One region of the Candidatus Clostridium eludens genome, then DNA from elsewhere that is predicted to be linked to it. Evidence: riboswitches for the same ligand, from Rfam matches in the RefSeq annotation. Region 1 holds a riboswitch; each other region holds the start of a gene.
What was found. Region 1 has a riboswitch for S-adenosylmethionine ahead of nifB (nitrogenase cofactor biosynthesis protein NifB). Riboswitches for the same ligand answer to the same signal wherever they lie in the genome.
Positions count from the first base shown of each region.

Region 1 (6,110 bases):
ATCCACTACATAGTTAACCCTAAGATCCAATTCAGCTAACATTGGAGTAAATACATCGCTGCCCCAAAGATTAATTACATTTACCAGATCTTCTTGTTTTTTAGAGCTTTTACGAACTATATATTTTAAGATTCCATGCTGGGTAGCATCAAATCCTGTACTCCAGTGCTTTGACCTAAAGCCTTCACAATACATAGGAACAATAGGAATTTGAAACTCTTCATGCAATTTACTTGCCACACTATCTATATCCTCTCCAATAATACCAGTAACACAAGAGGTTGCAACAAAAATTGCTTTAGGATGATGCCTCTCCCAAGCATCCCTTATAGATCGTTCTAATTTTTCAAGTGCTCCAAATACCATATCTGTTTCCTTTATATTAGTATTAATTACTTTCATATTTTCTACAGGTAATTTTCTATTTGCAAGGCCATTACGATATATAGAATTACAAGCTACCTGGCTGGTTCCACAACCTATGGGAGAATGTTGAATTAAAATTGCATCTCTCACCTCTCCTGCCTGACACTCCACCATTCTTTCACTACAGCTTGACCCCTGGGTAAAAGGACCTATGGCTTCACAAAGCCTCTTTCCTCCATTACCTTTACATCCTCCACAGGTATATGCCGAATCTTTAGAAAGCTCTGAAGTTCTTCCGGTTTTCCATCCAATTATAGTGCCAAGGCGTTGTTCACGGGTCTTTACCACAGAAGTGTTTAAGTTAACTTTCATAAATTATCATCCCCTAATAACTATTCCATTAAATTTGCACAAAACTATTTTTTTCTAATATATACGGATCTTTCTGCTCAAGCCACCATTTTGTATAAGGCAGCTTAGTATGCTCTGATAAATCCTGATGAAATCTTTTATGCTGAAGTATTTCCAAAATGGTTTCACCTAAATTTAAAATTCCGCTGTAGCCTATGGCATGGTGTTCATCTCCCAGTGGAGCTGCAGGAATTCCCATTCGGGAGGCCAGAGGGGCTAGTCCATTATGCCTGATAAGAATAAAATCTGGGTTTACATTTTTAAGCAACCCATAAAACTGAAACTGCTGCCTGTTACTTACACTAAAATTAGCAACATCCTCATAGTTATCCACTAGGAATTTAAGAGTATCCTTGCTAGAATCATTATTGTCATATATCGGGTCATGGTGAAATACTAAAGATCCATCTACCTGAATTCCAAGTTCTTTAAGCACTGCAATAAGCCCATGAGAATAAGCTGAACCTGTAGCCGCATAACCCTTTTTACCTTTTAATAATTTTTTAAGTTCTTCTATTTTAGGTGCTATTCTTTTATGTTCTTTTTCTATATATATTTCCGCTTCTTTTTCTCTATGTGTAACTCTTGCTAACTCTCTTAACCATGCATCCGTTCCTGCGATTCCATAAGGTTGAGGTGCCTTAACTTCAGGTACTCCAAAATGCTCTTCTAAAGCAGCCGCCATATAAGAACCTAAAGTGTTACAGAAGGTAACAGTAGCTGCAGCTTCTGAAAGCCTTTCTAAATCTTCCACTTTAGCTAAATCTATAACATAGTTAACTTCAAGTCCTAACTCTGCCAGCATAGGCGTGAATACATCACTGCCCCAAAGGTTAATTATATTTACTAAATTCTCTTGTTTCTTAGGATTTTTTCTAACTAGCTGCCTTAAAATTCCATGCTGGGTAGCGTCAAACCCCGTGCTCCAGTGCTTCGATCTAAATCCTTCACAATACATAGGAATAACCGGAATATTAAGTTCTTCCTGCATTTTGGTGGCTACACTATCTACATCCTCTCCGATTATTCCTGATGCACAGGATGTTCCAATAAATATTGCCCTGGGATGATGTCTATCCCAAGCATCTCTTATAGACCGTTCCAATTTGTCAAGTGCCCCAAATACCATATCTGTTTCTTTCATATTGGTGTTAATTATTTTTATATTTTCTATAGGCAAATTTCTAATAGCAAGTCCATTTCTATATATAGAATTATAGATTACCTGACCAGCTCCACAGCCTATGGGTGCATGCTGAATTAAAACTGCATCTCTTACATTTCCTGCCTGACATTCTACCATTTGCTCACTGCAAGTAGAACCTTGTGTAAAAGGCCCTGTAGCCTCACAAAGCCTCTTTCCTCCATTTCCTTTACAGCCTGCACAAGTAAAGGCAGAGTCTTTAGAAAGCTCTGAAGCTTTTCCAGTTTTCCAGCCAATAATAGTCCCCAGCCGCTGCTCACGGGTGTCTACTACAGAAGTATTAAGATTGAATTTCTTCATATGTTATATCCTCCCTTGATTTAACTAATAAAATACAATTGTTGCCAAAATTATAATTTCTAAATCACATATTTTTTATCATTATCATGAAGTAATTCCCATATTCGATTTCTATTAGAATTAAATTCTTGAGACATCCTTACATTAACGGTGCTTCTGGGCCTTGGAAGGTTTATTTCAATAATCTCTTTAATCCTGCCTGGATTAGAAGCCATTACCACTACTCTATCCGCTAAAAATACTGCTTCTTCAATACTATGAGTTATAAATACAATAGTTTTATTAGTTTCTTCCCATATATTTAACAATTCTTCCTGAAGCAGTTCCCTAGTTTGGGCATCTACTGCAGCAAAAGGCTCATCCATAAGTAAAACATCAGGATCATAGGCTAAAGCTCTTGCAATTGCTACCCTCTGTTTCATACCTCCCGATAACTCATGTGGATATCTTTTTTCAAAATTGCTTAATCCTACAAGCTTAATAAATTTATTACTTATTTCTCTTCTTTTATCCTTTGGTACACCTTTTATTTCAAGGCCAAATTCAATATTTTGTTCTACAGTTCTCCAAGGAAACAGTGCATATCCCTGAAAGATAATACCTCTATCCAGATCTGGTCCTGTAATCAATTTATCATCTATATATATTTCGCCTGATGTAGGTTTAGATAATCCAGCTAGAACATCTAAAAAAGTTGATTTTCCACATCCACTAGGCCCTACAATAGTTATAAATTCTCCTTGTTTTATTTTTAAATTCAAACTATCCAGAGCTAAAAATTCATCCACTTTTTGGTTACCTTCAGATTTTATATTATAAAATTTCTGTACATCTTTAACTATAATTTTATAATCATCAGGCTTTAATTCTTCAACTACTTTACTCACTTAACTCCCCCCCTCTAATCTTCAACTACAAAATTTGGTGATGAATCTTTAGTATATTTATCAAATTTATTCACTTTGGCTCTTTCTTCTGCATTTGGAATACTTTTAATGTTTTTTACGAATCTTTTTCAAGTAATTCTATAGCTTTTTTTATGCCCTGTTCTATATTAAAATACATTTGAAATACCTTTATTCCCTTTTCACGTAATTTGCTTAAAGGCTCAAAACCTATTCTTAATACAAGTACTGCATTGCAATCCTCTATAGTTCTTAAAATATTTGATATTTTATTGTCATGTCCGTCACATTCCTCTATGCCATTGCAATATTTATTTATAATTCTTTTTTCCTTAAATTCAATCTTTCCATTTACTACATCGTATATATAGAATTGTGACACATGTCCAAAATGTGCATCTACATTTACGCCAGACTTAGTTGCAACTGCAAATCTATAATTACTTTCCTTGTAAAGTTTTCCTTTATTTTTAAGATCAATTACATTTTCTCCTTTAAAACCTTCTTCATTGTCACCTCTAAATTCACCGGATATATCCTTATCTAAAGTTCCTATTGCATCTGCTCTACATTGTTTGCAGTGATACATCTGCTTTAAATCTAGCTGGCATTTTTTTCTCATATCATTTAGCTCCAGATCACTCACTGTAGGCATATTTTCAAATACACTGTCTTTAACCGGTATAAGAGGCATAATATTTGTCATATATGCTCCACATTCCTTAACCTTTTTCACTATTTCAGGAATGTGATTACTATTGATTCCCTTTATCATTACAATATTTACCTTGCATATTACACCCTTTTGAGTAATATACCTAAGACCTGACAATTGATTATTCAATAATATATTTCCTGCCTCTTCCCCTTCAAGTACATTGCCTAAATAATTAACAAATTTGTATATCTTTGCACTTATTTTAGGATCAACTGCATTTATAGTTATAGTCACATGAGTGACTCCCAGTCTTATTATTTCATCTGCATAAAAAGGCAGCATCAATCCATTAGTAGAAAGACAAAACGTGATATCCGGCGATTCCTTTTTTATTAATTCTATAGACTTTTTAGTTTCTTCAAAATTTGCCAGCGGATCTCCCGGACCTGCTATACCTACCACAGTCAAATTTTTCACTTTGTTTTTTACTATATTAAATTTATCTCTGGCCTTTTTAGGTGTTAAAACTTCACTGGTTACTCCCGGCCTAGTTTCATTCACACAATCGTATTTTCTATTACAAAAATTACAACTAACATTACACTTTGGTGCTACAGGAATATGCATTCTTGCATACTTGTGAGAAATACAGTTGTAACATGGATGCGTTAATGTCCTCTCCTCTATACTTCTTGCAAAATCTACACTCATATTTTATTTATCTCCTTTCTAGATAACTTAAATATAAAAAAAGACTAAATAAACCGAATAAAATTCAGTTTATTTAGTCTCCAGTGTGTCTGGTCAACTAAAGTATCGAAATTAATATTATATAAGTAAAAAACTTCTCACAGATGAAATGTAAGAAGTTTAAATCTTTCTTAATATCTCATCTTTCAGGTTACCCCGCAGGAATTAGCACCATTGAATAAATAATATTCAGGTTGCCGGGCATCATAGGGCCAGTCCCTCCGCCTCTCTTGATAAGAAATTCTATATTAAATTTTAATCAACTTTAAGTTTCTTTACTTATTGATGATACTATACAATTTTTTAGATGTTTTGTCAATAGTTAATTTTTTATAATTATTATTTTTTATTTTCCACCTACAGTTGACGTATAAATTCTCTCTATCAACTGCAGGGCACCTCTATATCCTATATGACATCTGTTCAGTACTACTGTCTCAGAAGAAGGCGGATCTATTTCTATTAGTAATGCATTTTTTTCTCGTGCTACATCAGATTCCCATGATGAACCTAATATCAATGGAACTCCTGAACCAAAATCGGCTTCTGAAAGTGATTTTTCTGCAAGATAACCATCTTCAATATATTCTACTTCCACAGATACACCTTCTGATAGATTCCTAAATTCCTTACTTATTTTCTCTCTAAATTGCTCTGGCGGATTATCCGTAATGATTTGCTTTACAGGTATAAGTCCAACCTGATCTGATAGAAATTTTGTATAGGCAAGTGTATACGCACTGTCTCCTACAACAGAAAATCGAGAAGGCAAGCCGTACCAATACTCTGCAAAAAAGTGTGAAAAAGAATCTAAAAAATAATAATACAATTCTGCTTCTTCTGCAATGAACGCTTCTGATTTTTCAGCATCGATTCCTGCATATTCAACTAATTGTCTTATAAAAGCAGTAGTAGCTTCCTCACCAATAGGTATTACAGGAATATGCAAATAAGGCTGATTATATTTTTTTTCTAAATGTTTCGCAATATTCACTCCTACCCACGGTGATATTACAAGATTAAATTGTGCTTTAGGAATTTCCTTCCATTCCTTCGCTCCACCACTTTGTGGTCCAAAAAGTACATTTACTTCAAAACCTACGTTCTTTAAAATCCTTACAATCTCCAGATAGTCTCCACGCCAATTTGTATTAAAAAAAGGTGTCTCAAACCACAAATTAATTAATCCTTTTTTCTTTTCACCTTTATAATCTCCAACGAATTGGTCTATGATTGCTTCCACAACAATTTCATGACCTATAAGGTTTGAACCTTTGAAGCCAGCTGTATCTGCATACACTATAGGGTAACCTGCCTCACGGTATTTCTTTACAATTGCTCCAACATCATCTCCTATAAGTTCTCCAGTGCAACCTGTAGCTACCACAAATAATTCACCCTTGTAAATTGCTAAAACTGATTTTATTAAATCATCAAGTTTTTTTTCACCTCCAAATACTATATCATTCTCACCTACATTTACACTGGCAACATTACCTCCACCAGTACTGGTAGA
Region 1 covers NZ_JBJHZX010000021.1:54,939-61,048, reverse strand. The annotation lists gene ACJDU8_RS14495 (nitrogenase component 1) at 1-738, opposite strand, end outside; gene ACJDU8_RS14490 (nitrogenase component 1) at 767-2,281, opposite strand; gene ACJDU8_RS14485 (ABC transporter ATP-binding protein) at 2,341-3,168, opposite strand; gene nifB (nitrogenase cofactor biosynthesis protein NifB) at 3,284-4,555, opposite strand; SAM riboswitch class I at 4,731-4,834, opposite strand; gene ACJDU8_RS14475 (nitrogenase component 1) at 4,941-6,110, opposite strand, start outside.

Region 2 (6,110 bases), on a different contig from region 1:
TGAAAAACTTGAAAGGGATTTTGGAAGTTCAGGATATTTTTCCTCTCATATATTTCCATGCACAAATATAAGTGAAAAAGAAGTGATTTTTGGAGGAGAGGGTAAGATCAAAGAAACCATAGAAAATGCACTTAAAGTGATAGATGCAGATCTTTATGTAGTTTTAACCAGCTGTAGTTCAGAGATAGTTGGAGATGATGCAGAAGAAGTGGTACGCTCATTTAAAAATGCAAAAAAGCCTGTGATATATGCATCAACACCTGGATTTAAAGGTAATAATTATTTGGGCCATGAGTGGGTCATTGAAGCTATTATTGAACAATATTTGAAACCTTCTAACAAGAAGACGAAGGAATTAGTAAATATATGGGCTAGTATACCTCTTCATGATCCGTTTTGGCTTGGTAATTTAAGACAATTAGAAAAGCTTGTTTCAGAGCTTGGATTAATTCCCAATACTATATTCGGATATGGAAGAGGAATTGAGAATATAGATAAAATACCAGAGGCAGAATTTAACCTTTTGGTATCCCCTTGGGTAGGACTTGAAAATATGAAACTTTTAGAAAATAAATTTGGTACCCCTTATTTTCACTATCCAGTATTGCCTATAGGGGCTTTTGAAACAAGCAAATTCCTACGTGCGTTAGGTGAGTTTGCGAAAATAGATAAGCAAAAAGTGGAAGATATCATTGAGAGTCATGAACAGGAATATTATTATTATATAGAGCGTTTTGCAGATGTATTTCTTGAAACTCGTGTTATGTCAAAGCGTTTTGTGGTAGTTTCAGATGCTCAGTACTGTGTTGGAATTACTAAATTTTTGGTAAATGATTTTGGACTCTTTCCTTCGAAACAATATATAACTGATGATACTCCTTTAAAATATCAAAATAACGTAAGGGAATATTTTAAAGAGCTGAATGATGGTATAGAAGCAGAAGTAGAATTTTGTACAGATGGATATAAGATAGATAACGAAATTAAAAATACGGATTTTTATGGATATCCATTGATTATAGGAAGTTCATGGGAGAAGAAAATAGCGGAGGAAACAAAGGCGCATTATATTACTATTTCATGGCCTGTATTTGAAAGGCTTATAATAAATAGTTCCTATGTAGGATATTCAGGCGGACTAAAACTCTTAGAAGATATATATTCTGTAGTTCTTACAAGATTTAATTGATTTATGGGAGGGTGCATATGAATTATAAAGTTGCAGTTGCAAGTAGTGATGGCAAATTTATAAATGAACATTTTAGGAAAGCCAGCCAATTTTATATATATAAAGTGGAAGATGATAATTATGAATTTGTAGAATTGAGAAAAATAGATAATATTTTTCTCCAGAGAGGAGATCACTATGATAGAATTTTATCTGTTATTAAACATCTTTCAGGATGCAAAATAGTTCTGGTAAGTCAAATAGGTAGAGAAGCTGTTATGTTTCTAAATAGGAATGGAATAGAGGTTTTTGATGTAAATCAACCTATAGATAAAGCTTTAAAAAGATTAATTAAATATTATTCTAAAATAAATAAAATTTCTAAACCTTGTGACTAGAAATGTTTTTATAGATAGGTTGTTTACGTTGTTAGAAATATAATACAAAAATAAATTAATAAATATCCTTATCAAGAGAAACCGAGGGGCTGGCCCGATGAAGTTTCAGCAAGTAGTGTGTTTTCATACGAAGTGCTAAGTCCTGCAGATGTATTTCTGAAAGATGGGGAAATCAATGTTAAAAATTTTTTAGCATATACTCCTTTTCATCTGCGAAAGGGATTTTTTATTTCATGAAATTAATTATATATTGTTAAATTTTAGTTGACTGGAAAAACCAGAGACCTTAAATAAAATTTATATTTAAGGTCTCTGGTTTTTTTCATTATTGAATTTGAAAGGAATGATTATATTATGACTAAACTAAAGTGTAGAAATTCATTAAATAATATCCAAGTTCATAAACCATCTAAAGCTGTGGAAAAAATACAAAGAGAATTAGGTCCTAATAATATTTTAAGATTATCAGCAAATGAAAATACTAATGGATGTTCGCCTTTGGTTGAAGGCGCATTAAAGGAGTATATTAATAAATTATATTTGTATCCTGACGGCATATGTTCTGAGGTAAGAGAGATATTGGCCAATATTTATGACTTAAAGCTGGAACAATTCATTTTTGGAAATGGCTCATTTGAAATTATTGAATTAATTGCACAAACTTTTATAAATCCACAGGATGAGTCAATTATTCCGGATCCATCTTTTTGGTGGTATAAGACAGCAACCCTTAAAATGGATGGTGTTGTTGTAAGTGTTCCGTTAAAGGATCATAGAGTGGATTTGAAAAAAATTGCAGATAAAATAACTAATAAAACTAAAATTATTTGGTTGTGCAATCCAAACAATCCTACGGGAACTATATTTAAAAAGAAAGAGTTAATGGATTTTTTAGAATCAGTACCGAAGAATATAATCCTGGTATTTGATGAAGCTTATTACGAACTTGTAAGTGATCCACAGTATCCTCAGACTACAAACTTATTGTATAAATATGAAAATATAATAATTCTAAGGACATTTTCAAAGGTTTATGGATTAGCGGGGCTTAGGATTGGTTATGGTATAGCAAATAAACATATAATTGCTTATCTTAATAAGATAAGAATGCCTGCCAATGTTAATGCATTAGCTCAAGTTGCTGCTGCAGCTAGTCTTAAAGATGAGGATTTTAAGAGAAAATGTATTGAAAGTAATACTGTAGGTAAACAATATTTTTACAAGACTTTTAAAGAAATGAAGCTAGAGTATATTCCTACTGAAACAAATTTTATAATGGTTAATGTAGGAAAAGATAGTACTTATGTAGCCAATAAAATATTGGAAAAGGGTATAGATGTACATGCAGGTACTGAATTTAATATGCCAACTTGGCTCAGAGTTACAATTGGAAGGCCAGAGGAAAATAAATTATTCATAGAAAGTCTAAGAGATATTGTACTAGGTTCAACAATCAGACAATGGTATTAAATATATTTTAAGGGGATGAAAAAATGATAAGAATTAAAACACCAGAAGTTTATGTTAATGAAATAAATGCTCTAGAAAAAAGTGGGGAATACATCTCTAAGCTAGGTAATTATGCATTAATTGTTGGTGGAAAATCAGCACTACAGGCAGTAGAAAAAAAATTTTTTAAGAGTTTTAACAAAGAAAAAATTCAATATTACACTGAAGAGTATAGTGGGTATTGTACATTTAAAGCTATAGATAAGTATACTGAGTTGGCCAATAAATTAGGAGTAAATTTAATTATAGGCGTAGGCGGAGGAACAATATTGGATTTGGCAAAAGCAATAGGTGAAAGAGCAAACCTGTATGTAGTAACAATTCCAACTATTGCTGCCACCTGTGCTGCATGGTCGGCTTTATCAGTAATATATAATGAAAATGGTGAACATACAGATTACTTTTTGTTAGAAAAATCTCCAAAACTTGTTTTAGTGGACATAAGTGTAATTAAAGAAGCTCCAATAAGATATTTGAATGCAGGTATTGGTGATACCATTGCAAAATGGTATGAAATAGTACCTAACTTATCTGGAAATAACGATATTAATCTAAAGATAGGCCTACAAACGGCAAAATTGGCACTTGATATACTAAAAAATTATATTAATGGGTTACATAAAAAATCAGATGATAATGACATTGGAAATCAGCAATATAAAGATGTAATTGATTCTATCATAATTTTAGCAGGATTTGTTGGAAGTATTAATAATGGAAAGCATATAGCTGCAATGGGACATGCTATTCATGATAGTTTCACCCATATCCCAGATACAAAGTATACTTTACATGGCGAAAAAGTTATTTTCGGATTAATTGTACAATTTCTCCTTGAGGGAAAGGATGACGAAGAAATAGAAGGGCTTATTGATGTACTAAACAAATTAAAATTACCTGTTACATTACAACAATTAGGAATAGAAGATGATGTTAATAAAAAAATATTAAGTATAGTTAACGGAGTAGACATACATTCAAAAGAATTAGATAAGCTTAACTTTAAAGTAAATAGTACTCTAATCAAAGAAGCAATTATTAAAGCAAATCGTCTTGGAATTCAAAGTCTTAATAAGGCATCTTCAAATAAATAACTAGATATAATAGTATATTTATTTGAAGATATTTAATGTTAAAATTTAAATCTTTTAAGACTAAGTGAATTTAATAAAACCGATATGGAGCTAAAAGACATAGCTGCAGCTCCAATTACTGGATTTAAATGTCCTGTTACAGCAATAGGTATTCCAATTAAGTTATATATAAAGGCCCAGAACAAATTTTGTTTTATTTTTCTCATAGTTATTTTTGAAAGTTTTATTGAAGCTGGCAGAGCATTTAGGTCTTCTTTTAAAAGCACAATATCTCCAGTATCGATAGCTACATCGGTACCTGTTCCTATAGCAAATCCTATATCTGCTGTAGCAAGGGCAGGTGCATCATTTATTCCATCCCCAACCATGGCCACAATATGTCCACTTTTTTTTAATTTAGTGATTTCTTCAGCTTTATTCTCAGGCTGGACTTCTGATATTATGTTCTTTATGTTTAGGGCATTTGCTACAGAAGCGGCAGTATCTTTATTATCACCTGTAAGCATATAAACTTTTATATTCATTTCTTGAAGAGATTTAATAACCTTCTTTGAATTCTCTTTTATTTTATCTGATAATGTAATAGCTCCAACTAAAATGCCGTTAAATGCTACTAATACAGCTGTTTCGCCTTGCTTTTGAAATTTAACTAGTTTATCCCCTAAATTAGTTAAATCTACAGAATGTTCTTCTAAAAATTTTTTATTTCCTATAAGTATTAACTTATTTTTTATTACTGCAGATACACCTTTTCCTGGAATGTATTGAAATTTATCTACATTTTCAAATTCTTTTGCATAATTTTTTTTTGCATATTTGTATATTGCCTCTCCAAAAGGGTGCTCAGAATATTTCTCAGCTGACGCAGCTAAGATTAATAAATCATTTTTGTTATTAATGTTTATGAGGGAATTATTATTTTTAAATAAAATAATACTGTTAACTTCAGGTTTTCCTGTAGTTAAAGTACCTGTTTTGTCAAATACTATTGTATTTATTTTACAGGCTTCTTCCAATTTACCACCATTTTTAATTAATATTCCGTTTTCTGCTCCTTTTCCCATTCCTACCATTATTGCAGCAGGTGTTGCTAATCCTAATGCACATGGACATGATACTACTAAAACTGATACTGCATAGATTATAGGAATATTTATAAGGAATATTTGATGATGAAAGATAATAAAATACCAGATAATAAAAGTGAGGGCTGATATGAGTAAAACAGCAGGTATAAAGAATCCGGATACTTTATCTGCCATTTTCTGTATAGGTGCTTTACTTTCTTGGGCTTCTTCTACCAGTTTTATAATATTTGAAAGTACAGTATCACTCCCAACTTTAGTAGCTTTAAATTTGAAGGAGCCATTTTTGTTAATGGAAGCTCCAGTTACAAAATTATCTTTTTTCTTTTCTACAGGTATACTTTCACCTGTAAGCATAGATTCATCAACTATGGAATGACCGTTAATTACAATTCCATCTGCAGGTATTTTTTCGCCAGGCCTTACTATTATAGTATCTCCTATTAGCACATTTTCAATGGGGATGTCACACTCAGTATTATTTCTAAGTACTCTAGCTTTTCTAGGTCTTAGCTTATTTAAAGATTGTATAGATTTCGAAGTTCTATTTTTAGCAATCGATTCCAAATATTTCCCAAGAAGTACAAGGGTAATTATAGTAGCTGAGGATTCAAAATATAAATTTACCATACCTAGAGTATAAGTTAAGGGTTGAAAAAGTGATATATATAAGCTGTAAAGATATGCAGCAGTAGTTCCTATTGCAACTAATAAATCCATAGTAAAAGCTTTGAACTTCAGTGCATAAAGAGAACTCTTATAAAATCTAAAACCTATTACAAATTGCACTAAAGTTGCTAAGACCAGTTGCAATTTCCAATTGTGAAGGTTCCAGGATTTCCATCTCAGGGTTTCA
Region 2 covers NZ_JBJHZX010000005.1:155,805-161,914, reverse strand. The annotation lists gene ACJDU8_RS05160 (nitrogenase component 1) at 1-1,189, shown strand, start outside; gene ACJDU8_RS05155 (NifB/NifX family molybdenum-iron cluster-binding protein) at 1,207-1,566, shown strand; SAM riboswitch class I at 1,632-1,736, shown strand; gene hisC (histidinol-phosphate transaminase) at 1,921-3,036, shown strand; gene ACJDU8_RS05145 (iron-containing alcohol dehydrogenase family protein) at 3,060-4,169, shown strand; gene ACJDU8_RS05140 (heavy metal translocating P-type ATPase) at 4,208-6,110, opposite strand, start outside.
Region 2: it holds a riboswitch for S-adenosylmethionine, as region 1 does, so the genes downstream of both, hisC (histidinol-phosphate transaminase) here and nifB (nitrogenase cofactor biosynthesis protein NifB) in region 1, are expected to answer to the same signal.

Region 3 (6,110 bases), on a different contig from region 1:
ACAGGAGGTAAAATAAGGTATGGATATAAATAATACTAGTATAATTGACGCTTCTAGAAATAGCTGCGCATTGTCTGGAGCACTTCAGACAGTTGAAAATATAGAAAAAGCTGTACCCATCGTACATTCAACGGCAGGTTGCGCAGTTCAGCAATATTTAGGAGTAAACAAAGTAAGCGGTAATAGAGGTTCAGGATATACCGGTGGTATTCAGGTGTCTTCTAGCAATGTCATCGAAAAACAGGTGATCTTCGGAGGAACATCCAGATTAAGGGAACAGATAAAAAATACTATTAAAGTGCTAGATGCTGATTTATATGTAGTTTTAAGTGGATGTGCTACTGAATTAGTAGGTGATGATATACCAGCTATGACGAAAGAAGCTCAGGAACAGAGGTATCCTGTTATAAATGTACAAACTCCTGGATTTAAAGGAGATATACACTATGGATATGAAATTACAGTAAGAACCTTAATTGAACAGTTACCTAAAATTTATGATATATCTTCTAAAAGGCAAAAAGAGCTTGTAAATATATTTGGAATTATTCCAAATCAAGATGTATTTTGGCAGGGAAATTTATTTGAATTAAAAAGAATTTTAGAATCTATAGGATTAAAAGTAAACACTTTATTGGGATTTCAACAAGATATCGCAAAATGGCAGCAGATTCCTAATGCCGGATTAAATTTAGTATTTTCATCTCGAGGAATAAAAGCAGTAGAATATTTAAAAGATAAATATAATATACCTTATTTAAATTTTAACAGTTTGCCTGTGGGTTTCAATACAGGTTCTTTTATAAAAAAGGTCGGTAAACAGCTTAATATAGATAAAAAGGTATTAGATGAATTTATAAAGGCTGAAGAGAATAGGCTCAATTATTATTTAGAAAATATAGCAGACTTTTATTATGAATACAATTTACAAAAAGAGTTTGCAGTTGTTTCTGAATCAAATTTGGCGTTGGGGGTAAGTGGTTTTTTGGAGGAGTTAGGACTTATACCTAAAACTATTATTATTACAGATAATCCAGAGGATATTTATAAAGAGCATTTAAGAAAAGAAATAGGAAATTTTTTATCTTCACAGGAAGTAGAGTTATATTTTGAAGAAGACCAAGGGAGAATAAATAAAATCATTGAAAATAGCGAAATTGAATTGATACTTGGAAGTTCATTAGAAAATGAAATTGCAGGTAAAATTAATGTTCCTATTCATCATATATCCTTTCCTATATGGGACAGTGTGGTTTTAGATAAAACATATATGGGATATAAAGGTGCGGTTACTTTACTTGAAGATATAGCTACATTGGTCAGAAATTTTAGCTAGTGATATAGGGTATAATAATTCAAAATTTGGTCTTTTGTTTTTATTATTTTATATAATAAACTAAGTTTTGTGCCTTGAGCATATTGAAGGGAATGCGGGTTTTTATGTACAAAATATTGAATACTAATAATAAAATAGTACTAGGCTTTATATTACTTAATATATTATCAGGAACGGCTAGCGGAATACTCCAAATGATAGTGCCACTTTATGCTTTGAGTATAAATGCTAATACCGCTCAGGTAGGCTTAATAAAAGGAATTTCTGGACTTGGATTAATGCTATTAGTCTTGCCTTCTGGATTTTTAATTGATCATTATGGCTCAAGAAAATTATATATAATTGGAGGCGTTATTTTTTCTACAACGATTTTTTTATTTCCTTTTGCTGTGTTACCAATATTTATAATGATTATTATGCTTTTTCAGGGATTTGGCAATTCATTAAGAATGACCTCTCTAAATGCTGCTTTTTTTAAAAATTTAAAATTAATAGGTAAAAAAAGAGCAGGGTGGTATAAAGGCTCCATGTCCATTGGTTTAACTTTTCTAGGCCCTCTTATTGGTGGGTATATTGTTCAATTTATTAGTTATAAAAATATTTTTGTTTACATTGGTGTAGTTACTTTAATACCGATTATATTATTGATATGGCTAAGTGAAAAACATAATACTTCAGTTCATATAAACATAATAGATATTTTTAAAGAACAGACCTTAGATTTTAAATTAACTTTAAATAATAAAATTATAAGGCAATCTATATTAATAGAGAGTTTATCAACAGCAGCTTTTTCATGTTTTGTGACTTTTATAGTTATTTTAATAGTGAAAAATTATCATCTTCCATCTTATTATGCCTCATGGTTAATAATATTAGAGGGTGGAGTCTTTATTTTAGTTGTATTTACAGCTGGGGAACTTTTGGATAAATATAAAATACACAATTTATATATAAGTAGCTTTATTTTGAGTATTATAGGCATGATATTTATAGTGTTAACAAGTAATATGGCATTTTTAAGTGTGGGCACATTAATTATGGGTTCTGGATTAGGTATGACTAATTTAATTACGTATTCTCAAATAGGCGAGATAGAAGGTAAAAAAGGCAAGATATCTGCATTGTTTGCTGCTTGTACAGGTATAGGTGCAGCTTTTGGTCCTATTTTGGGAGGATTTATTGGTGAGACTTTTGGTATACAAGCTATATTTTTAAGCTTTATTCCTATTTTTGTTTTAAGTGGAGTATATATTATGTTAAATGTATACTTTAATCAGTATAGTCTTGACAAGAGAGATATATATGTCAAATTTTTTACATCTAACAAAAGGACAAGTAAAACAAAAATTATGAGAGAAAAATAAATTACTCCTTGTTCTTGAAATTGTAGAATATTTGATATAAATATAAATATAAATTAAATACTATAGGAGGTATGTATAAATGGCAATTGATAAAAATTTTGTAGAAGAATATTTAGCTAATACAAAGTATATAGTATTGGCTACGGTAGATGGTGAGAATGCACCTGCTTTGAGAACTTTAGGTGCTTTTGGTGTAGATGGGTATAGCATTTATTTCTCAACTGGCGAAGGAACTATAAAAGTCAAACAAATAGAACATAATTCAAATGTTTCAGTTTTTTTTCAACATGAAAATCAAGAAGTAGCATCTTTTATTAACGTTACAATAAAGGGTAAAGCTGCCAAAGTTACAGGTGAAGGAGAGATTACAAAGGCTATTGAAGTGATAGCTAAAAAAAATCCCAGGTTCAAAGAAAGAATTAAAAAAAATGGTTTAGGTAACAATATAATATTTCGTGTAGATCCATCAGAGTTGAAAATATTGGATTTCAATAAAGGCCAGGGAGCAAGTGGCATTGAAGTTATTTTGCCATAAGATAAAAAATTACCATGGAATGCAATTGGATTTTAAGAGCGTACTTGGGTGTCAGTAGTTATATATGGATATTATGATATAAATTTTGAAAATTAGAATTATTTTTTAAATTTGTATTGACAAAACAACTAAAAGGCTGTACAATACATTTAAATTGAATAATTAAATATAAAATTTCTTATCAAGAGAGGCAGAGGGACTGGCCCTATGATGCCCGGCAACCTGAATGTATTCACATTCAATGGTGCTAATTCCAGCAGGTAATATAACCTGAAAGATGAGAAGCAAAAGAATGTAACTTCTTGTGGTTTCTCTACAGGGAGTTTTTTATTTGGACTGACTAGAATACTGGAGGTCAAGTTAACTTATCCGTTAGGCTATGGTTATACTTGGCCTTTTATTGTACATTTTTTAGTAGAAAATGAATAAAAAGTTGGGGGTGGTTAAGATGAAAGGATTACATGGGTCATATAAATTTTTAACTATGAGTAAATATGGAATTAAAAAGATATAAAAGCAAATAGACTTTTTACTAAAGTGGTAATAAGGAAAGATAAAATATAGAAAAAAGGAGATTGATAAAAATGAGTAGATTATTCACATCAGAATCTGTTACAGAGGGACATCCTGATAAAATATGTGATCAGATATCGGATGCAATACTGGATGCAATTACTGAACAAGATAAAAATGGAAGGGTGGCTTGTGAGACAGTTGTAAATACTGGGCTTGTGATTTTAGTGGGCGAGATATCAACTAAAGCTTATGTAGATATACCAAAGATAGTGAGAAAAACTATAAGTGATATAGGATATAATAATTCAAGATTTGGATTTGATGCAGCTAGCTGTGCAGTGTTAACATCCATAGACGAACAGTCTTCAGATATTGCACTTGGGGTGGATGAGTCCCTAGAATCTAAAAAGGGTGAAAAGGAAAATATTGAGGCAATTGGAGCTGGAGATCAGGGAATGGTATTTGGATTTGCAACAAATGAAACGCCAGAATATCTTCCGCTTCCAATAGCACTGGCACACAAGCTCTCAAGAAAGCTTGCGGAAGTAAGAAAAAAAGGCATAATTCCATATTTGGGACCTGATGGGAAAACACAAGTTACGGTAGAGTATGAAGGAGATAAACCTATAAGAGTTGATACTATACTTATATCTTCCCAGCATGAGAAAGACATAAGCCATGACCAAATTGAAAAAGACATAATAGATGAAGTTATTAAAGTGACAATACCAGAAGAGTTGATAGATTCAAATACAAAATATCTTGTAAATCCAACAGGAAGATTTGTAAAAGGGGGGCCAGAGGCTGATTCTGGACTTACAGGAAGAAAGATAATAGTTGATACCTATGGAGGATATGGAAGACATGGTGGTGGAGCATTTTCAGGGAAAGATCCAACCAAAGTTGACAGATCTGGGGCTTATGCTGCAAGGTGGGTAGCAAAGAACTTAGTGGCAGCAGGAATATCCGATAAAATAGAAATAGAAATAGCCTATGCCATAGGTGTGGCAAAACCAGTATCTATAAGTGTAGACACTTTTGGTACAGGAAAAATAAGTGATGACAGGATAGTGGAAATAATAAATAAGTTGTTTGATTTAAGACCAGCTGCAATTATAAGGGATCTTGATTTGAGAAGACCTATATATAAAAGTACAGCTGCTTATGGACACTTTGGGAGAACAGATATAGATTTGCCTTGGGAAAAACTTGATAGGATTAATGAAATTAAAAAAGAATTAGAGAGTAGTATTGTCTATTCTTAAATAAAATTAAGTAGGAGGATTTTTTCGTATGAGTAATATAAAAAAACAGCTTCATGGAGAATTGGCCATAAAAAATGCAGCTATGGTTGAAGGAATAAAAGTGGATCCTGCCATATTCAAACATTTGGATTTTGATAGAAAATATCAAAAGCAAATCCATACATTGTTTGAATATGACCATGATCCCCATGTAGGAATTGAATTTCCTACTGGATTTAGTACACCAGGAGGATTGAAGGTAGGCTTTAGATGGGATAATAAGTCCAAGTATGAGATTAAGTATGAAAATGATAAATACTATCTCATAGAAAATCAAAATGAGATATTTCCAATAGAATTTTTAAGCCATCCTAAATATTATGATTATAAAACTTCCGATGGTATGGATATGTCAAATGTAGCCACTTACAATAGAGAAGGTACAATTTTTGTAGCCTATAGTAATGAATGTGCATTAAAAGATAAGGGATTAGATTGCCTATTTTGCAATATAAATGCTACAAAAGATACTTATGCAGAAAAGGAGGGAATAGAGTGGAAGTATCCTAATCAGATAGGAGAAACGGCAGCAAAAGCTTATAAAAATGGTGCAAAACATATTACTATAAGTGGGGGTTTTGTAGCAGAGCGAAGAGAGGTAGAGTATTACATTGATGTAGCTGAAGCTATTAAAGAGTATACTGGTCTAGAGGACTTCAATGGAACGGGAGTTATAGGAGCTCCACTTGATCTTGAAGTGATTGACAAGTATAAGGAAGCGGGATATAGGACAATTGCAATGAATATAGAAATTTGGGATAAGAATATTTTTAAAAGTATCTGTCCGGGTAAAGTAGAACAATGCGGCGGTTGGGAGAACTGGATAAAAGCTCTAGAGCGTGCAGTAAAGGTGTTTGGTTATGGTAGGGTAAGATCAAATATAGTTGCCGGAATTGAACCTAAACAATCTACCTTAGAAGGAGTGGAATATCTTGCGTCAAAGGGAGTAATATGCTTAGCAGGAGCATGGTGTCCGAATCCAGGCTCGGCTTTGGAGGGACATCGTACACCAGAACCTGAATGGCATTTGGATATGGCATATAAAGTTTATA
Region 3 covers NZ_JBJHZX010000007.1:118,110-124,219, reverse strand. The annotation lists gene ACJDU8_RS06810 (nitrogenase component 1) at 1-16, shown strand, start outside; gene ACJDU8_RS06805 (nitrogenase component 1) at 20-1,336, shown strand; gene ACJDU8_RS06800 (MFS transporter) at 1,441-2,703, shown strand; gene ACJDU8_RS06795 (pyridoxamine 5'-phosphate oxidase family protein) at 2,783-3,238, shown strand; SAM riboswitch class I at 3,414-3,522, shown strand; gene metK (methionine adenosyltransferase) at 3,823-5,019, shown strand; gene ACJDU8_RS06785 (radical SAM protein) at 5,048-6,110, shown strand, end outside.
Region 3: it holds a riboswitch for S-adenosylmethionine, as region 1 does, so the genes downstream of both, metK (methionine adenosyltransferase) here and nifB (nitrogenase cofactor biosynthesis protein NifB) in region 1, are expected to answer to the same signal.

Region 4 (6,110 bases), on a different contig from region 1:
CATCCATATCTGGTAAATATACCGGTGTTCCTCCTTCAGTAATAATTCTTTCAATGCTCTGTACAATAAAAAGAGTTCCTAATGTAGCTAAAAAAACTGTAATTTTAATCTTTAATACTAGAAAGCTATTAAAAACTCCTATGACAACTCCTGCAAGCAGTCCAAAAATAATAGCAGTTAACCATCCAAATCCTCCTTGTAATAACAATACTGATACCATCCCCCCCACATCAAATGCTACTGCTACAGAAAGGTCCAGTCCTCCGGTAGCAATAACTAAACATAATCCTACTGCTACCAGTGCAAGTATAGATGATTGACTCAAAATATTTACTAAGTTACCGGGATTAAGAAATTTGGGAGTAACAATAGAAAGTCCCATAATCAATATCACTAATGCTATAATGGTACTATAGCGTACTAAACTATTTTTCAATCTTACACCATTACTATAGTTTGATAAATTTTTAATTGATGATTTAGACATATTGCTCCAACCTCCTTTGCTGTTTGCTGCTAATTGCTACAGTTAATAATATTAATGCTCCTTTAACAGCATAGACCCAGTATGTGGGGACATTTATTAAAGTAAACCCATTTGTAAGCATTTCAACAAATAATGAACTAAGAATCGCTCCCGGAATATTAGGTATAAAAGTCCGTGAAAAAACAGCACTCATATAAGCTGCAAGTAATATATCAAACAACATAACATCTCCCGTACCTGGTACACTGCCGGATAACCTAGCTGTAGCTAATAAACTAGCAATTAGAGTCACAATTGAGGCAATAATATAGGTTACTGATAAAATAAAATTCACATTAATACCTGATACCATCGCTGCCTTAGGATTTCCACCTACAGCATTTATCCAATTTCCAAAGACTGACCGATTTAAAAGTAGATATAATATTATTTCTACCAATATAAATACCCATACAGAGCTTGGCAAAAATAAAAAATTACCATTTGAAAGAAAACTCAACATAGGGTTTGATACATTTATTGGTTTGTTGCCAGAAATTAAAAGTTCTACCCCTTGTAATAAATACATCATTGACAATGTTGCAAGCAAGGGTATTATCCTAAGCCTTACAATCATAACAGCATTTATCAAACCAATAAATAAACTGCATGATACAATTATCACCAGTATAGTGAAAAAAGAATAGTTCTTACTTATTAACACTGCTGTAATAGTACTAATAATTGCAAGATTATTTCCTAATGATAAATCAATTCCTCCTTGAATAACATGAGTACCTCCGCCAATTAATATAATAGTCATTCCAGCTGCAGCAATTGCTAAGACACTACATTGATTTAAGATATTGATTAAATTTTGTAATTTTAAAAAAGATGGTGAAATAATTGAGAAAAATATAGCTAAAACAAGGAATACTATATATCCACTGTATTTTAATAAAATATTAGTACGTTTTGATATTTTAATGTTTGATGTTAACTGAGTCATTTTTATTCCCCCCCATCATAGAAACAAATACTTCATCTGTTGTAGTATTGTTCCCATGAAACTCATTTACAATTTTGCCGCGGTACATTACAAAAATACGATGAGATAAGCCAACCAATTCTTGTATGTCCTGTGAAATTAAAATTATTCCTGCACCATTCCCGGCTAAATTATTTATGATAGAATAAATTTCAACCTTAGCACCTATATCTACACCTGAAGTTAGTTCATTTAGTATATACAACTTAGATTCACTGTTTAGCCACTTTCCAATTACAACCTTTTGTTGGTTTCCACCACTCAGCAGTCCTGCTGATATTTCTTGATTTGGAGTACTAATCCTTAATTTTTTTATTATATCGTCCACTTTATTATGTTCATCCCTAGTATTAATTACACCTTTTCTGCTTACTCTTTTTAAGTACGAAAGCATTATATTTTCTCTCACAGACATGTTTTGAATTACACCTAGATTTCGTCTATCCTCTGGTACATATGCCATTCCAGAAGCCACCGCTTTCTCAGGTTTGTTATTGGATAATTGATGGCACTGAAATTCTATGGTACCACTAATTATCCCATTATTATTATAAATAGCTTTGCCTACATCAATATGTCCGGAACCTATTAAACCCGTTATGCCAATTATTTCACCAGCGTGAACTTGAAAAGTAACATCCTTAAAATGTGTAATATGAGTTAATCCTTTCACATTCAACAAGATTTCTTTCTTCCACCTTCTTTTAGGCGGAAACTGTTTTTCTATGTTTCGTCCAATCATCATTACAACAATGTCCTTAATATTCAATCCATTAGAATCCATAGTTTTAACTTTTCTACCATTACGTAATACCGTAATTCTATGACACAGATTTAAAATTTCTCCTAAATAGTGAGATATATAAATAATTGAAATTTTCTCTCCCAATTCTCTTATAATTTCAAATAACCCATCTGCTTCACGCTTTGAAAGTACAGCAGTGGGCTCATCAAAAACAATTACTTTAGGATTATGCAATAATGCACGACAAATTTGAACTAATTGCTGTTCTCCTACAGTTAAATCTCCCATTAATTTATTTCCCCGAATAAAAATTCCTAATTTTTCTTTTAAAAGTCTTTCAGCTTCTTGCTTTAAGGATTTTCTATTTACCAACTTAAATATAGAATGTGTAGGTTCAATGCCCAAAAATAAAGATTCTGCTACAGTAAGGTAAGGGACTATATACCTTTCCTGATGAATGAAATGAATTTTCAACTTTTCTACCATTTTTGTTGTTAAGTGTTCCTGTATTTCACCATCAAATTTTATTTGTCCACTATCTTGATTATAAATTCCTGCCAGTATTTTCATCAATGTAGATTTTCCTGCTCCATTTTCTCCTACAATACCATGTATTTCTGCATTACGTATTTGCAAAGTAACATTTTGAAGAGCCTTAACACCTGGAAATTCTTTTTCTATATTTATCATTTCTAAAATATATTTTTCATTCATAAACTAATACACCCTCCTTTACACACAAATTATTATTCAGAGAATAGAAAATATTCCTACCCTCTGTCTTGATATTCTTATTTACTTTTTAAATAAAATCTTTTCTGCATCTTGTACATTATCCTTCGTAACAAGTAATGGATCTACGTAAATTGACCTTGGTACTGTTTCACCATTTAAATATCGTGCAGCAGAATCCACTGCAGCCTGACCAATTTTATAAGGCTGTTGGGCCATATCTGCAGCAAAAGGAGAATTTTTATCCGCAAGTACTTTCAGTGCACTAGGATCTCCATCAACCGCATAAACTTTAATATCAGTTCTCCCAGCTGCCTCTAAAGCCTGAGAAGCGCCAATTGCAGGAATATCCCACCCTGCCCAGATAGCTTTTAAATCTCCCTTATTAGGATACTTTATTAACAAATCTTGAACCTTCTTTTTTGAATCTTCTATAGTACCATCAATAATATCCTGCAGCTCAGGTTGGATAAACTGAATTTTAGGATAATCCTTAGCCACATATTTCATTTCATCATAACGAATAGCTAAAGTTCTCTCTCCATAAAATCCATTAAAAACTGCAATTTTACCTTCTCCACCTATATCTTCAAACATTTTACGTGCTAATGCTTCACCAATAAAATAATTATCTGATGAAGCATTAGTAATACTATCTTCACTAGGATGATCAACAGTAAAAAGCGGAATATTTGCAGCACGTACCTTCTTAAGTACAGGTGCATATACTTTTGCATCTCCAAGTTGCTTAATGATTGCATCAGGCTTTTGAGTAATCAAATTCTCAATATCAGAAATATGTTTTTGAGTATTACGCTCGCCATTAACTTCAATGGCTGTTCCCCCCAATTGTTTTATTCGATCAATTTGAGCTTGATAAGCTTGCCTCTCCCAATTATTGCTTATTCCTTCTATGGCAACTCCTATCTTCTTACCTTTAAGTGAAGGAACAGACTTCCCATCAATAGGATCAGTAACACCAGAACTAGCAGAATTCTTATTATTTGAAGCATTTTGTTCATTTACAGCATCAGACTTTTGATTAGATGTTGTTGTATTTGAGCACGCCGCAAAAAATGCTGTGGATAAAATTAACATAATTACATAGTAAGATAATTTAAACTTTTTATTTTTTTTCATTTCTTTCCCCCTATTTTTCACTTTTATTTATTCAATAATTTTTCTGACACAGATTATCTTTTTTAAGCAGTTCAACTTAACAACCTATTATTGTATCAAATCTTCTTCTAACATTAGAACACCTCCTAGCACAATTTGACTATGAATATTTATAAGACAATTTGTATATATGCCTTTGATAATTTATACAAAAAAAGGTTACATCTTTTTAATAATGTAACCTCCGGTTTACCGGTCAGGTATATAATATTATTTATCCAAACGCTGCTATTACCAACACTTCCATCTTCTTGAAAATGGGAGATAAGCACTACTGGGCACCTGAATAAGTTCTTCCAGGCATTTCATATAATAAATAAAGAGGTCAAAGTCCATATACTACAGAGACTACACAAAACTCTATAGTAAACAAGACTTGACCTCCAGTTTATCTAGTTAATCAAATAAAAAACTTCCTATATAGAGAAACTATATAGGAAGTTGTGTTCCGTTTGTCTCTCATCTTTCAGATTTCATCTGCTGGAATTAGCACCATTGAATATATTGATAAACATACTCAGGTTGCCGAGCATCATAGGGCCAGTCCCTCCACTACTCTTGATAAGAAATTTCATATTAAATTTTAAGCGTTAACTTTTAAATGGACAACTACTAAAACATACTATTTAAGTTATAATTAATAATATAATTTTTTGATTACCTTGTCAATAACAAATTAATTTTTATAAAATATATTCATCCATATCTTCTAATGGAGGTACATATTTTATTTAACAATGATCAGTTCATATTCACGATTACCGATTCCTATTTTTTCTGCATGGTCAAGACAAGTACGCCACTCTGATTCCGGTGTGGAATTAGTAAAGTGATCATGATGATCAACAAAATGGGGTTCTGATATGTTATCGGACAGCTGACTATTAGCCAGTGGGGCAGCCTTCATACAGGCATCCACACATGCCTGATCCAATGCCAAAGGATCAAATGAAGCGAACATACCTAGATTAGGAAGTATGGGAGCATCATTTTCGCTGTGGCAGTCACAGTTAGGTGAAACATCTACCACAAGAGAAATGTGGAAGCAAGGACGACCATATACTACTGCCTTGGTGTATTCTGCCATACGGCAGTTCAGTTCTTCACTGGCTGACCAGTTTGCAAACTGAATTGCATCAAAATTACATGCACCTAGGCAGCGACCGCAACCAACACAATCTTCTGTGTTGATAGTCATTTTCTTTTTTACATCGTCAAACAACAGACCATTATTAGCACATTCACGATGGCATCTTTGGCATCCTCGGCATTTCTCCTCTATGATATGAGGTTTACCATTAATATGCTGATCCTTTTTTCCAGCACGGGAACCGCAGCCCATTCCAATATTCTTAATGGCACCACCAAAACCAGTCATTTCATGACCTTTGAAGTGAGTTAAGCTGATAAACACATCGGCATCCATGATTGCATGGCCGATTTTAGCCTCTTTTATATATTCGCCACCTATTACAGGTACCGTGATATCATCGGTCCCCTTTAATCCATCTCCAATAATAACAGGGCATCCTACTGTAAGTGGAGTGAATCCATTTTCCCATGCACACTCTAGATGCTCAAGGGCATTCTTACGGCTGCCAGGATATAGGGTGTTGCAGTCTGTCAGAAAAGGTTTACCGCCCAGCTCTTTCGCCATGTCGGCTACAGCTTTAGCATAATTTGGACGAAGATAACTTAAGTTACCAAGTTCACCAAAGTGCATCTTGATAGCAACAAACTTATTATCCATGTCGATTTGTCCGATACCCGCATCTTTAATCAGCCTTTTTAGCTTGGTAGGCAGACCCTCTCCAAGTTTTGTACGAAAATCTGTAAAATAAACTTTTGATTTTTCCATATTTAATCACTCCTGTTTTAAAAAATATTGATTTAATAAATTTATCCCATCGCTATCATTGCTAACCCCCATCGCACTCTGT
Region 4 covers NZ_JBJHZX010000011.1:8,954-15,063, reverse strand. The annotation lists gene ACJDU8_RS08800 (ABC transporter permease) at 1-487, opposite strand, end outside; gene ACJDU8_RS08795 (ABC transporter permease) at 480-1,475, opposite strand; gene ACJDU8_RS08790 (sugar ABC transporter ATP-binding protein) at 1,450-2,973, opposite strand; gene ACJDU8_RS08785 (sugar ABC transporter substrate-binding protein) at 3,055-4,131, opposite strand; SAM riboswitch class I at 4,627-4,738, opposite strand; gene ACJDU8_RS08780 (DUF362 domain-containing protein) at 4,898-6,028, opposite strand.
Region 4: it holds a riboswitch for S-adenosylmethionine, as region 1 does, so the genes downstream of both, ACJDU8_RS08785 (sugar ABC transporter substrate-binding protein) here and nifB (nitrogenase cofactor biosynthesis protein NifB) in region 1, are expected to answer to the same signal.